2 linked regions of the Caldimonas thermodepolymerans genome follow. The protein of the gene in region 2 interacts with the protein of the main gene of each other region in a pairwise test. Links are inferred from orthologs where the notes say so. Each region holds a gene or a part of one and is shown on either strand. Other genes may lie near its edges.

What was found.
Region 1: the proteins of IS481_RS15130 (region 2) and grxD interact in binary tests that used the Escherichia coli proteins (3 or more experiments, as listed by UniProt). The link is inferred for Caldimonas thermodepolymerans from one-to-one orthologs.

What each region holds. Positions count from the first base shown.
Region 1 is NZ_CP064338.1:788,856-795,308, forward strand. The notes cover bases 2,748-5,523. They hold grxD (Grx4 family monothiol glutaredoxin), read right to left. Parts: upstream 4,408-5,523; coding sequence 4,087-4,407; downstream 2,748-4,086. Other genes in these bases: IS481_RS03860 (proline--tRNA ligase), read left to right, coding at 2,748-2,861; IS481_RS03865 (lytic transglycosylase domain-containing protein), read left to right, coding at 2,858-3,496; IS481_RS03870 (UbiX family flavin prenyltransferase), read right to left, coding at 3,507-4,073; IS481_RS03880 (hypothetical protein), read right to left, coding at 4,529-5,191; prmC (peptide chain release factor N(5)-glutamine methyltransferase), read right to left, coding at 5,372-5,523. Also shown: proB (glutamate 5-kinase), read left to right, coding at 1-377; IS481_RS03855 (RNA pyrophosphohydrolase), read right to left, coding at 412-1,005; more of IS481_RS03860, read left to right, coding at 1,116-2,747; more of prmC, read right to left, coding at 5,524-6,220; prfA (peptide chain release factor 1), read right to left, coding at 6,217-6,453. UniProt on the Escherichia coli protein: Monothiol glutaredoxin involved in the biogenesis of iron-sulfur clusters.
Region 2 is NZ_CP064338.1:3,202,224-3,208,637, forward strand. The notes cover bases 1,107-3,843. They hold IS481_RS15130 (BolA family protein), read right to left. Parts: upstream 2,746-3,843; coding sequence 2,467-2,745; downstream 1,107-2,466. Other genes in these bases: murA (UDP-N-acetylglucosamine 1-carboxyvinyltransferase), read right to left, coding at 1,107-2,356; IS481_RS15135 (ABC transporter permease), read right to left, coding at 2,792-3,568; IS481_RS15140 (ABC transporter ATP-binding protein), read right to left, coding at 3,565-3,843. In the rest of the region: hisD (histidinol dehydrogenase), read right to left, coding at 1-380; hisG (ATP phosphoribosyltransferase), read right to left, coding at 386-1,027; more of murA, read right to left, coding at 1,082-1,106; more of IS481_RS15140, read right to left, coding at 3,844-4,518; IS481_RS15145 (TetR/AcrR family transcriptional regulator), read left to right, coding at 4,634-5,323; IS481_RS15150 (tetratricopeptide repeat protein), read left to right, coding at 5,320-6,093; excinuclease ABC subunit UvrA, read right to left, coding at 6,124-6,414. UniProt on the Escherichia coli protein: Involved in cell resistance against acid stress.

The sequences.
Region 1 (6,453 bases), 2.4 Mb from region 2 along the record:
GCCTGGTCGACGGCGAGTCGATCGGCACCCTGCTGTACGCCTCCACGCCCAAGCTGGCGGCGCGCAAGCAGTGGATGGCCGACCACCTGCAGCTGCGCGGCGCGGTGGTGGTCGACGACGGCGCGGTGGCCAAGCTCCGCGAGGAGGGCAAGAGCCTGCTGCCGATCGGCATGGTGCAGGTGATCGGCGAGTTCGCGCGCGGCGACGTGATCGCGGTGCAGTCGCTGGCCGGCGAGGAGATCGCGCGCGGCCTGGCGAACTACTCCAGCAGCGAGGCGCGCCTGATCGCGCGCAAGCCCTCCAGCGAGTTCGAGCGGCTGCTGGGCTTCACCGGCGAGCCGGAGATGATCCACCGCGACAACATGGTGCTGACCTGAGCCGGCCGCGGCGGCTCAGGTGCGGCCGCGCGGCTTACTCGGGGTCGGCAGGGTCGTCGTCGGGCTGCACCGGTGCGGGGCGGTGGCGCTCCTCGCGGGAGGCCTCACGCTGGTGCGGGCGGGCGCCGCCGCGCAGGTAGCGGTTGTGGTGGTTGACCCGCGGCAGGAAGCGCGCGAGCTCGGTCAGCGCCATCTGGTAGACGTCGCGCTTGAACTCGATGACCACGTCCAGCGGCACCCAGTAGTCGTTCCAGCGCCAGGCGTCGAACTCCGGGTGGTCGGTGGCGCGCAGGTTCATGTCGGAGTCCCGGCCGGTCAGCTGCAGCAGGAACCAGATCTGCTTCTGCCCCTTGTAGTGGCCGCGGGCGTCGCGCCGGATGTAGTGTTCGGGCACCTCGTAGCGCAACCAGTCCTTGGTTCGGGCGATGATGCGCACATGCTCGGGCTTCAGGCCGATTTCTTCGTGCAGTTCACGGAACATCGCCTGCTCGGGAGTCTCTCCGTGTTTGATGCCCCCTTGGGGGAACTGCCAGGAGTGCGTGCGGATGCGCTTGCCCCAGAAAACCTGATTCTTCTGGTTGAGCAGGATGATGCCGACGTTGGGCCGGAAGCCTTCCCTGTCGAGCATAATCGAACCTCGAATTCGTCAATTGAAACCATTATTGCACCGACCGGTGCGGTTTCAACCCCTCGAAAGCCCACACCTTTCCCGGCTCGAGGCCGGGCGTGGCCGTTGACATGAAAGCCTCCCAGTTCTTCATTTCCACCCTCAAGGAAGCGCCCTCGGACGCAGAGATCGTCAGTCACAAGTTGATGATGCGCGCCGGCCTCATCAAGCGGCTGGGCGCCGGCATCTACAACTACATGCCCATGGGCCTGCGCGTGATCCGCAAGGTCGAGCACATCATCCGCGAGGAGATGAACCGCGCCGGCGCGATCGAGCTGCTGATGCCGATCGTGCAGCCGGCCGAGCTGTGGCAGGAGACCGGGCGCTGGGACAAGATGGGCCCGGAGCTGCTGCGCGTGAAGGACCGCCACGACCGCGACTTCGTGATCCAGCCCACCTCGGAGGAAGTGATCACGGACATCGCGCGCCAGGAGCTGCGCAGCTACCGGCAGCTGCCGAAGAACTTCTATCACATCCAGACCAAGTTCCGCGACGAGCGCCGGCCGCGCTTCGGCGTGATGCGCGGGCGCGAGTTCACGATGAAGGACGCCTACTCCTTCGACCGTGACCTGGAGTCGGCGCGCGCCAGCTACCAGACGATGTACGACGCCTACGTGCGCATCTTCCAGCGCATGGGGTTGCAGTTCCGCGCAGTCGCGGCCGACACCGGCGCGATCGGCGGGCAGGCCTCGCACGAGTTCCAGGTGATCGCCGACACCGGCGAGGACGCGATCGTCTACTGCGAGCAGTCGGACTACGCGGCCAACATCGAGCTGGCCGAGGCGCTGCCGCTGATCGCCGAGCGCGCCGCACCGGCCCAGCCGCTGGCCAAGACGCCGACGCCGGGCAAGTCCACCTGCGAGGACGTCGCCGAGCTGCTGCAGCTGCCGCTGTCGCAGACGGTGAAGTCGCTGGTGCTGGCCACCGACGAGAAGAACGAGGCCGGCGAGGTGGTCAGGACCACGGTGTGGCTGCTGCTGGTGCGCGGCGACCACGAGCTCAACGAAGTCAAGGCCGGCAAGATCGAGGGCCTGAAGGACGGCTTCCGCTTCGCCACCGTCGCCGAGATCGAGGAGCATTTCGGCTGCAAGCCGGGCTACCTGGGCCCGATCGGCCTGAAGAAGCCGGTCAAGGTGGTGGCCGACCGCACGGTCGCGAACATGAGCGACTTCGTCTGCGGCGCCAACGAGGCCGATTTCCACTACACCGGGGTCAACTGGGGCCGCGACCTGCCCGAGCCGGACCTGGTGGCCGACATCCGCAACGTGGTGGCCGGCGACCCCTCGCCGGACGGCAAGGGCGTGCTGTCGATCCAGCGCGGCATCGAGGTCGGGCACGTGTTCCTGCTGGGCACGCGCTACTCCAAGGACATGAACGCCACCTACCTGGACGAGTCGGGCAAGCCGCAGCTGCTGGTGATGGGCTGCTACGGCATCGGCGTCACCCGCATCCTGGGCGCGGCGATCGAGCAGAACCACGACGAGCGCGGCATCATCTGGCCGGACGCGATCGCCCCGTTCCGCGTGGTGATCTGCCCGATCGGCTACGACCGCTCGGCCGAGGTGAAGGCCGCGGCCGACCGCCTGCACGACCAGCTGGCCGACGCCGGCATCGACGTGATGCTGGACGACCGCGGCGAGCGCCCCGGCGCGATGTTCGCCGACTGGGAGCTGATCGGCGTGCCGCACCGCGTGGTGATCTCCGACCGCGGGCTGAAGGATGGCAAGGTCGAGTACCAGGGGCGCCGCGACAGTGCCGCGACGCCGCTGGCAGCCGACCAGGTGTTCGACTTCCTGCGCGAGAAGTTCTTGGCATGAACCGCGCCGGCCTGACGCGCCGCCAGTGGGCCGGTGGCGTGGCCGGATGGCTGGCGCTGGCGTTCGCCCCCGTGGCGCGCGCCGGCGCGCAGATCGAGGAGCCGCTGGCGGACTCGGTGCGCACCGCGCTGTCGGCGGTGATCGCCAACTCCGCGCCGCCCAAGCCCACCTTCGCCCACATCGAGGAGCGGCTGCGCTACCTGCGCTGGCTGGGCGCGATGAGCGACCGGCTGAAGCGGCGCAAGCCCGACATGCAGACCCGCATCGAGTTCCTCGAGACGGTCTGGTACGAAAGCCGCCGCGCCGGGCTGGAGACGGCGCTGGTGCTCGGGCTGATCCAGGTCGAAAGCGGTTTTCGCAAGTACGCGATCAGCAAGGCCGGCGCGCGTGGCTACATGCAGGTGATGCCGTTCTGGAGCCGCCTGATCGGCGACGGCGATGCCAGCAAGCTGTTCCACATGCAGACCAACCTGCGCTTCGGCTGCGTGATCCTGCGCCACTACCTCGACCTGGAGAAGGGGGACCTCTTCATGGCGCTGGGCCGCTACAACGGCAGCCGCGGCCGCCCGGAGTACCCGAACGCGGTGTTCGCGGCGCGCCGGCAGTGGGAGTACGCCGACCCGCCGCAGGGCTGAGGCGGGGGCCTCAACCGCCCAGCCCGCCCCAGGGGCGGGGCCTTGCCTGGCTCACGCCCAGCAGCGCGAGCGCGCGCTCGACGGTGTCGTCCACCAGCTCGTCGATGCTCTGCGGGCGGTGGTAGAAGGCCGGCAGCGGCGGGAACACGATGCCGCCCATCTCGGTGACCGCGGTCATGTTGCGCAGGTGGGCCAGGTTGAACGGGGTCTCGCGCACCATCAGCAGCAGCCGGCGGCGCTCCTTGAGCGCCACGTCGGCGGCGCGCGTGAGCAGGTTGTCGCCGAGGCCGTGGGCGATCGCGGCCAGCGTCTTCATCGAGCAGGGGGCGACGACCATGCCGTCGCAGGCGAAGCTGCCGCTCGCGATCGCCGCGCCGATGTCCGACGGCGAGTAGGCCACGTCGGCCAGGGCTTCGAGTTCGCGCCGGTCCAGGCCGAGTTCATGGTGCACGTTGAGCACCCCGGCCGGGGTCGCGACCAGGTGGGTCTGCACCCCCGCTTCGCGCAGGCGCTGCAGCAGGCGCAGCCCGTAGACCGCCCCGGTGGCGCCCGTGATGCCGACGACGAGGCGGCTCATGCGCGCTCGTCGTTCAGGCCTGGGACGTGCCGAGCACCTGCTGCAGTTCGCCGGCTTCGTACATCTCCATCATGATGTCCGAGCCGCCGATGAATTCGCCGTTGACGTACAGCTGGGGGATGGTCGGCCAGTTGGAGTATTCCTTGACGCCCTGGCGGATCGCATCGTCCTCCAGCACGTTGACGGTCTTGAAGTCGGACACGCCGCAGGCCTTGAGGATCTGCACGGCGCGGCCGGAGAAGCCGCACATCGGGAACTGGGCCGTGCCTTTCATGAAGAGCACCACCCGGTGGTTCTTGACGATGTCGTCGATGCGTTGTTGAACGTCGCTCATGGTGTGTGGTTCGGTTCGGGGAGACAGGAGGTCGAACCCCTCTTTATAGAGCAAAAGCCGACCCCCCGTGTCCGCCCCGGGTCATCTCCCGGCCAGGCCGCTGCGGTTCGGTGCGGCGCGCTCAGAAGGCGTAGGACAGGCCGAACTGGATCACGGGCGACAGGCGCCAGTCGCCCAGCGGCCCCGGCAGGTCCATCTCGCCGACGCGCCGGCCCTCGTCGCCGTTGAGCCAGGCCCCGCCCGCGGCGGCCCCGAGCTTGACGGTCGAGCGCGGCTTGAGCATCACCATCCCCACGTCGGCGAAGAAGCTCCAGTTGCTGCCGCGCCAGGACGGTTCGGTGTAGCCCATGCCGATGTAGGGCAGGGGACGCGTGTGCAGGTCCAGCGTCATGGGCGTGCGCAGGCCCGTCAGGCCCAGGCCGGAGCCCGGCGCGCCCAGCGCGGCAAGGCCGGCGTGATCGCCCAGCCGCTCGCCGGCCAGCAGGCCCCCGCTGGCGCGAAAGCCACCCTGCCGGTCGAAGTAGTAGTCGCCCATCATGCTCCAGTTGCCCAGCGCCGTGCGGGCGTTGCCGTCCAGCCGGGTCTCGTACACCCGCAGGCCACCGAGGCGCACGCGGAACCGGTCGATGCCGAAGTCGGGCATCTCCTCCAGGGGCACGGCATAGCTCAGGCGCACCTTGGGGCCGTCGATGCGCAGCTGCAGGACGCCGTCGGCACGGGCGGGCGCGAATGCCGCCAGCAGGACGAGGGCAATGGCACCGTGAACGTTGCTGAGCGTCTTCATGGCCTGACTCCCTGAAAACGGGCGGCCGCCCGGGGCGGCAGCGCCGGATGGGCCCATGCTAGACCGGTCCCGGCGGTCCGCCAAGCACCGCGATCGAGGGGAAGGCCGCGGCCGCCGTGACCGAAGACGCACCTGATGCAGGTGATACGTCTTGAAACGATTGGACGGCGACGCCGGTCTTCAGTTCCACCGGCCGCCGGTGCAGCGCGGGCGGTGACCCAGGTCGTGGCGGGTCTGGATGCGCTGAAAGCCCGCCTCGCGCAGCAGGGCCTGCACCGCCTCGGCCTGGTCGTGACCGTGCTCGAGCAGCAGCCAGCCGCCCGGCAGCAGGTGGTGCGGGGCGGCGGCCACGATGCGGCGCAGGTCGTCCAGGCCGTCGGGGCCGGAGGTCAGCGCTCGTTCGGGCTCGTGCTGCAGGGCCGGAAGGTGCGGGTCACCGTCGGCGATGTAGGGCGGGTTGCTGACGATCATCTCGAGGCGCCGGCCGGCCAGCGGTTCCAGCCACGAGCCGTGCAGCCACTGCACCGCCAGTCCGAGGCGCTCGCCGTTGGCGCGTGCCACCGCCAGGGCCTCGGCGCTCAGGTCCACCGCGCTGACCTCGGCCTGCGGCAGGCTGTGCTTGAGCGCCAGCGCGATCGCGCCGCTGCCGGTGCCCAGGTCCGCGACGCGGGGGGCGGGCAGCGGGCGCAGCAGCTCGACCGCCCAGTCGACCAGCGTCTCGGTGTCCGGGCGCGGCACCAGCACCGCGGGCGTCACCGCGAGCGTCAGGCCGTAGAACTCGCGCGTGCCGACCAGGTAGGCAAGCGGCTCGCCGGTCGCGCGGCGCTGCACCAGCGCCTCGTAGCGGGCCAGCTGTGCGGGGGGCAGCGGGTCGGTGTCGTGCGCGAGCAGCCAGGCGCGGGCACGCCCGGGCGGCAGGTCCAGCACGTGGGCCAGCAGGGCCTGGGCGTCGATGCGCTCCAGCCCGCGCTGCACCGCGGCCTGCCAGGCCTGCGCGACGGTGGTGCGGGCGCGGGCGTCGTCGTTCATGCGCGGCCCCGCTCCAGCTCGTCGAGCTGCTCGGCCAGCTGTTCGGCCTCGCGCGCGGCGATCAGCGCGTTGACCACCTCGTCCAGCTCGCCGTCCATCACCGCCTGGAGGCGGTACAGCGTCAGGTTGATGCGGTGGTCGGTGAGTCGCCCTTGCGGGAAGTTGTAGGTGCGGATGCGGTCGCTGCGGTCGCCGCTGCCGATCAGGCTCTTGCGCGTGGCGGCTTCCTTGCT
Region 2 (6,414 bases):
TTCTGGCCCAGCAGCGTGCCGTCCTCGTCGCGGTAGCTCCAGGACCGGCCGCAGGCCTCGAGCTGGCGCTCGTGGTAGGCGCGCACCCGGCGCGCGGCGGCTTCCAGCGCGCTGCGCTGCGCCGGCGTGATCTGCGCCAGCGCCGCGTCCAGCTCGGCGCGGCCGAGCTCCAGCGCGGCCACCGAGGTGGCGCCCAGCCCGTCGAAGCGGTTGGTGTACTCGAGCACCGCCGCGTCGCCGCGCTGGCACACGTCGGCCAGGATCTCGGCGACCCGCTGCTCGATCGCATGATCCGTCTCGGCCGCCCAGTGCAGCACGCGCTGGAACTCGGCTTCGAAGTCCGGCGCGGTGGTGGCGAGTTGACGGATCTGCACGTTCATGGCGTTCACCTTTTCTGGGTCACAGTGGAAAAAATCTCGATGAGCCGGCGGATCGGCTCGCGCTTGACCTTCAGCGCCGCCTGGTTGACGACGAGGCGCGAGGAGATGTCCATGATCTTCTCGACCTCGACCAGGTTGTTCGCGCGCAGCGTGCCGCCGGTGGAGACCAGGTCCACGATGGCGTCGGCCAGCCCGGTCAGCGGGGCCAGCTCCATCGAGCCGTAGAGCTTGATCAGGTCCACGTGCACGCCCTTGTCGGCGAAGTGCTGGCGCGCCACGGTGGTGTACTTGGTCGCCACGCGCAGCCGCGAGCCCTGCTTCACGGCGGCGGCGTAGTCGAAGTCGGCACGCACCGCCACGCTCATGCGGCACTTGGCGATGCGCAGGTCCAGCGGCTGGTACAGTCCCTGGCCGCCGTGCTCGAGCAGCACGTCCTTGCCGGCCACGCCGAGGTCGGCGCCGCCGTACTGCACGTAGGTCGGCACGTCGGTGGCGCGCACCAGCACCACGCGCACCTCGGGGCGGTTGGTGGGCAGGATCAGCTTGCGCGAGGTCTCGGGGTCCTCGGTGACCTCGATGCCGGCCGCCTGCAGCAGCGGCAGGGTCTCGTCGAAGATGCGGCCCTTCGACAGCGCCAGGGTGATCATGGTGTTGCTTGCAGTCATTTCAGCCTTCCCGCCGCGGTTGTGCCCTGCCCGGCCTCACAGCGTCACGCGCTCGATGTCGGCGCCGAGGCCGCGCAGCTTGACCTCCATGCGGTCGTAGCCACGGTCGAGGTGGTAGATGCGGTCGACCACCGTCTCGCCTTCGGCCACCAGCCCGGCGATCACCAGGCTCGCCGAGGCGCGCAGGTCCGTGGCCATCACGGTGGCGCCGGACAGGCGCTCGACGCCGCGCACCACCGCGGTGTTGCCGTCCACCTCGATGCGCGCGCCCAGGCGCAGCAGCTCGTTGACGTGCATGAAGCGGTTCTCGAAGATGGTCTCGGTGACCTTGGCCGCGCCGTCGGCGATGCAGTTGAGCGCCATGAACTGCGCCTGCATGTCGGTCGGGAACGCCGGGTACTCGCTGGTGCGGAACGACACCGCCCGGGGGCGCCGGTCGGCGCGCACGCGGATCCAGTCGTCGCCGGCCTCGATGGTCGCCCCGGCCTCGCGCAGCTTCTCGATCACCGCGTCGAGGTGGGCGGCGCAGGCGTGGCGCAGCACCACGTCGCCGCCGGTGGCCGCCACCGCGCACAGGAAGGTGCCGGCCTCGATGCGGTCCGGGATGATGCGGTGGCCCACCGGGCCGGGCAGCCCGTGCAGGCGTTCGACGCCCTGGATGCGGATCTTGCCGGTGCCGTGGCCCTCGATCTTCGCGCCCATGGCGATCAGCATCTCGGCCAGGTCGGGGATCTCGGGCTCCTGCGCGGCGTTCTCCAGCACCGTCTCGCCCTCGGCCAGCGTGGCGGCCATCAGCAGGTTCTCGGTGCCGGTGACGGTCACCATGTCGGTGGTGATGCGCGCGCCCTTCAGGCGCTTGGCCTTGGCGATGATGTAGCCGTGCTCGACCACGATCTCGGCGCCCATGGCCTGCAGGCCCTTGATGTGCTGGTCCACCGGGCGCGAGCCGATCGCGCAGCCGCCGGGCAGCGAGACGGTGGCCTCGCCGAAGCGCGCCAGCAGCGGCCCCAGCACCAGGATCGAGGCGCGCATGGTCTTGACCAGGTCGTACGGCGCCTCGGGCGAGGTGACCTGGCTCGCGTCGATCTGCACCAGGTCCGGCTGCTGCTCGCTGCGCTCGGCGCGCGCGCCCATGTTGCGCAGCAGCTGGAGGGTGGTGTTGACGTCCTGCAGGCGCGGGACGTTGGTCAGCGTGACCGGCTCGGCGGTCAGCAGCGCGGCGCACAGCTCGGGCAGCGCGGCGTTCTTGGCCCCGGAAACCGTGACTTCACCGTTGAGCCGGCGGCCACCGCGGATGAGGAGTTTGTCCATAGGTGTGGTGTGGCGGACACCACCCGCGCCACGCTGTGTCGGATCCGCCGCCGCGCCGTCCAGCAGGCAAGCGCGGCACGTCCGCAACCGCGCCGCCGGGCGGTTGCCGGTCAATGATGGTGGTGATGGGAGGCCGAAGGCTTCGCCGAGGTCTCGGCCCACTCGGCAGGGGTCAGCGTCTTCATCGACAGGGCGTGGATCTGTTCGCGCATTCTATCGCCCAGCGCTCGGTAGACGCACTGGTGGCGCGCAATCCGGCTCTTGCCCTCGAATTCCCGGGAGACGATGGTTGCGAAGAAATGACGGCCGTCGCCCTCCACCTCCAGGTGCTCGCAATCGAGCCCCTGGGCGATGTAGTCGCGCACTTCCTGGGCAGTCGGGTCAGCCATAACCCCGTGATTATCGCCGATTCGGGTCAACCCTGGCCGCCGCGGCTCAATGGCGGATCTTGTAGCCGATGCGCAGCAGGTGCAGCGCCAGGCCGGCCACGACCAGGAAGCTGGTGCCCACCATCGCCAGGCTCATCCAGGGCGAGACGTCGCTGACCCCGAAGAAGCCGCGGCGGAAGCCGTCGATCATGTAGAAGAACGGGTTCAGGTGGCTGATGGCCTGCCAGAACGGCGGCAGCGAGTGCACCGAATAGAACACGCCGGACAGGAAGGTCATCGGCATGATGATGAAGTTCTGGAACGCCGCCATCTGGTCGAACTTCTCGGCCCACAGGCCGGCGATCAGCCCGAGCGAGCCGAGCATCGCCGAGCCCAGCATGGCGAAGATCACGATCCACCACGGTTCGGCGAACGAGGGCGGGGCGAACCAGGCGGTGACGAGGAACACCCCCAGGCCCACCGTCAGCCCGCGCGCCATCGAGGCGCCGACGTAGGCGGTGAACCAGGCCCAGTGCGACAGCGGCGTGACCAGCAGGAACACCAGGTTGCCGGTGATCTTGCTCTGGATCAGCGACGAGGAGCTGTTGGCGAAGGAGTTCTGCAGCACGCTCATCATCACCAGCCCCGGGATCAGGAAGCTGGTGTAGCCGACCTGGTCGAACACCGTGACGTGGTCCTCGAGCACGTGCCCGAAGATCAGCAGGTACAGCACGGCGGTCAGCACCGGCGCGGCCACGGTCTGGAAGCTGACCTTCCAGAAGCGCAGCACTTCCTTGTACAGCAGCGTGCGCACGCCGGCGAAACGGTCGATCACGGCATTCATGCGACGGACTCCGCCCGGGCGGGCCGGGGGCTGGCAGGCTGCGCCGGGGCGTCGGCCTGCATGATCTCGAGGAACACGTCCTCCAGGTCGGCGCGGCCGATCTCCAGGTCCTCGACCTTGCAGCCGGCCTGGCGCAGGGTGGCGAGGATGGATTCGACCTCGGCGGCGTCATGCGCCTTGATCTGCACGATGCGGCCGGTCACGCGCGCCTGCGCGGCCAGCGCCGGCGGCAGCGCCTGGTCGGTCTTGAACTGCAGCATGGTGCTGGCGGTGCCGGCCAGCAGCGCGGAGGTGCGGTCCAGCGCGACCACCTGGCCGGCCTTGAGCATCGCGATGCGGTGGCACAGCGCCTCGGCCTCTTCCAGGTAGTGCGTGGTCAGCAGCACCGTGTGGCCCTCGCGGTTCAGGCGCGCGATGAACTGCCACAGGGTCTGGCGCAGCTCCACGTCCACGCCGGCGGTGGGCTCGTCCAGCACGATCACCGGCGGGCGGTGCACCAGCGCCTGCGCCACCAGCACGCGCCGCTTCATGCCGCCCGAGAGCTGGCGCATGTTGGCGTTGGCCTTGTCGGCCAGGCCCAGGTTGGCGAGCAGCTCGTCGATCCAGTCGTCGTTGCGCCTGACGCCGAAATAGCCGGACTGGATGCGCAACGCCTCGCGCACCGTGAAGAACGGGTCGAACACCAGCTCCTGCGGCACGATGCCGAGCTGCCGGCGGGCCTGGGCGTACTGCGAGACGACGTCGTAGCCGTGCACGCGCACCTGCCCGCCCGTGGCATGGGTCAGGCCGGCGAGGATGCTGATCAGGGTGGTCTTGCCTGCGCCGTTGGGGCCCAGCAGGCCGAAGAATTCGCCCGGTTCGATCTCGAAGCTGACGTCTTTCAGCGCCTGCAGCACCCCACGTGCGCCCTGGTACAACTTGGAAACGTGTTGGAAGCTGATGGCGGACATGAGGAGCGAAATTGTAGGCAGCCGCCTGCAAACCTGCTGGCGGGGGGTTGTTCCGCGGTTCCGGCCCCCGGTGCTTTTTGCTAGATTGGCTGCGGCCCCGGAGGAGACCCGCGCCATGCCCCCACCCCAGAAGAAACCCCGCCGCACGGCCGAGCGCATCCTGGAGGCCACGCTCGAGCTGTTCAACCGCTTCGGCGAGCCCAACGTCTCCACCAACGCGATCTCGGCCGAGCTGGGCATCAGCCCGGGCAACCTGTACTACCACTACCCGGCCAAGGAGGCGCTGGTCAACGCGCTGTACGACCGCTACGAACAGGCGCTCGACGAGCTGCTGCGCGCGGCAGGCGGCGTGCGCCACGTGGAGGACGCCTGGCTGTTCTTCCACATGCTGTTCGAGCTGATCTGGCAGTACCGCTTCCTGTACCGTGACCTCAACGACCTGCTGAGCCGCAACCGGCACCTGGAAACGCGCTTCCAGGCGGTGCTGGAACACAAGTCGCGTGCGATCGGGCAGCTGCTCGACGGGCTGGCGCAGCACGGCGCGATGCGCATCGCGCCGCAGGACGCCGGGCCGGTCGCCACCGCGATGGTGGTGGTGCTGACCTACTGGCTGAGCTACGAGTACGTGCGCGACCCGCGCCGCGCGCTGGAGCCCGAGGTGGCCGGCGCGGCGATGATGCGCGGGGCCCACCACGTGCTGGGCCTGCTGCTGCCCTACCTGGAACCCGCCCAGCAGGCCCACCTGCACGGGCTGGTCGGGCCCTACCGCGACGCCGCCCGATCCCTGCCGGAGCCTGCCCCGTGAACGACTGGACCGCCTTCCCCCATGACAGCACCGCCTGGCGGCTGGACCCGGTCGCGCTGCAGGCGCGCTGGGCCCGCCTGCATGCGGGCGACGCCGAACCCTGGCCGCAGGACGAGGCGGTCCGGCAGGCCTGGGCCTGCTTCCACGCCGGCGAGTTCCGGCAGGCGGTGGAGCTGGGCCTGCGCGCCGGCGGCGCCGGCCTCGCCGCGGCCCACAAGGCGCAGTGCATCCACGCGATCTACGTCGAGCCGGACGAGCGCCGCAAGCTCGACCTGCTGCTCGAGGTGGCCGAGCGCGCCGCCGCGCAACGGGCCGCGCAGCCGCAGCTGGCCAGCGCCCACTACTGGCTGGCGGTGGCGCTCGGGCGCTATGCGCAGAGCATCAGCGTCGCGCAGGCGCTGGCGCAGGGCGTCGGCGAGAAGGTGAAGGCCGCGCTGGAAGCCACGATCGCGCTGCAGCCCCGCCATGCCGACGCGTACATCGCGCTGGGCGCCTTCCACGCCGAGGTGATCGACAAGGCAGGCGCCCGCCTGGCGCGGCGCCAGGGCTCGACCCGCGAGCTGGCGCTGCAGATGTTCGCCACCGGGCTGAAGCTGCACCCGGCCTCGGTGCTGGGGCGCATCGAGTACGCCCAGGGGCTGGTGATGCTGGAGGGCGAGCGCCGGCTCGCCGAGGCCGAGGCACTGTACCGCGAGGCGGCGGCCTGCCGGCCGCTGGACGCGATGGAGCGGCTGCACGTCGAGGTGGCGAGGGAAGCGCTGGAGGTCTAGCGCGCGCCTGCCGGCCACCCCGGCAGCGACTCACCGGCGGGCCAGCACCGGGGCCAGTGCCCGCCCGGTGTGCGTGCCGGCGGCGACGATCTGCTCCGGCGTGCCGGCCGCGACCACGCGGCCACCGTCCACGCCGCCTTCGGGTCCGAGGTCGAGCACCCAGTCGGCCTCGGCAATCACGTCGAGGTCGTGCTCGATCACGACCACGCTGTGGCCGCCGTCGACCAGGCGGTGCAGCACGCGGATCAGCTTCTCGACGTCGGCCATGTGCAGGCCCACGGTCGGCTCGTCCAGCACGTACAGCGTGTGCGGGGCGCGCTG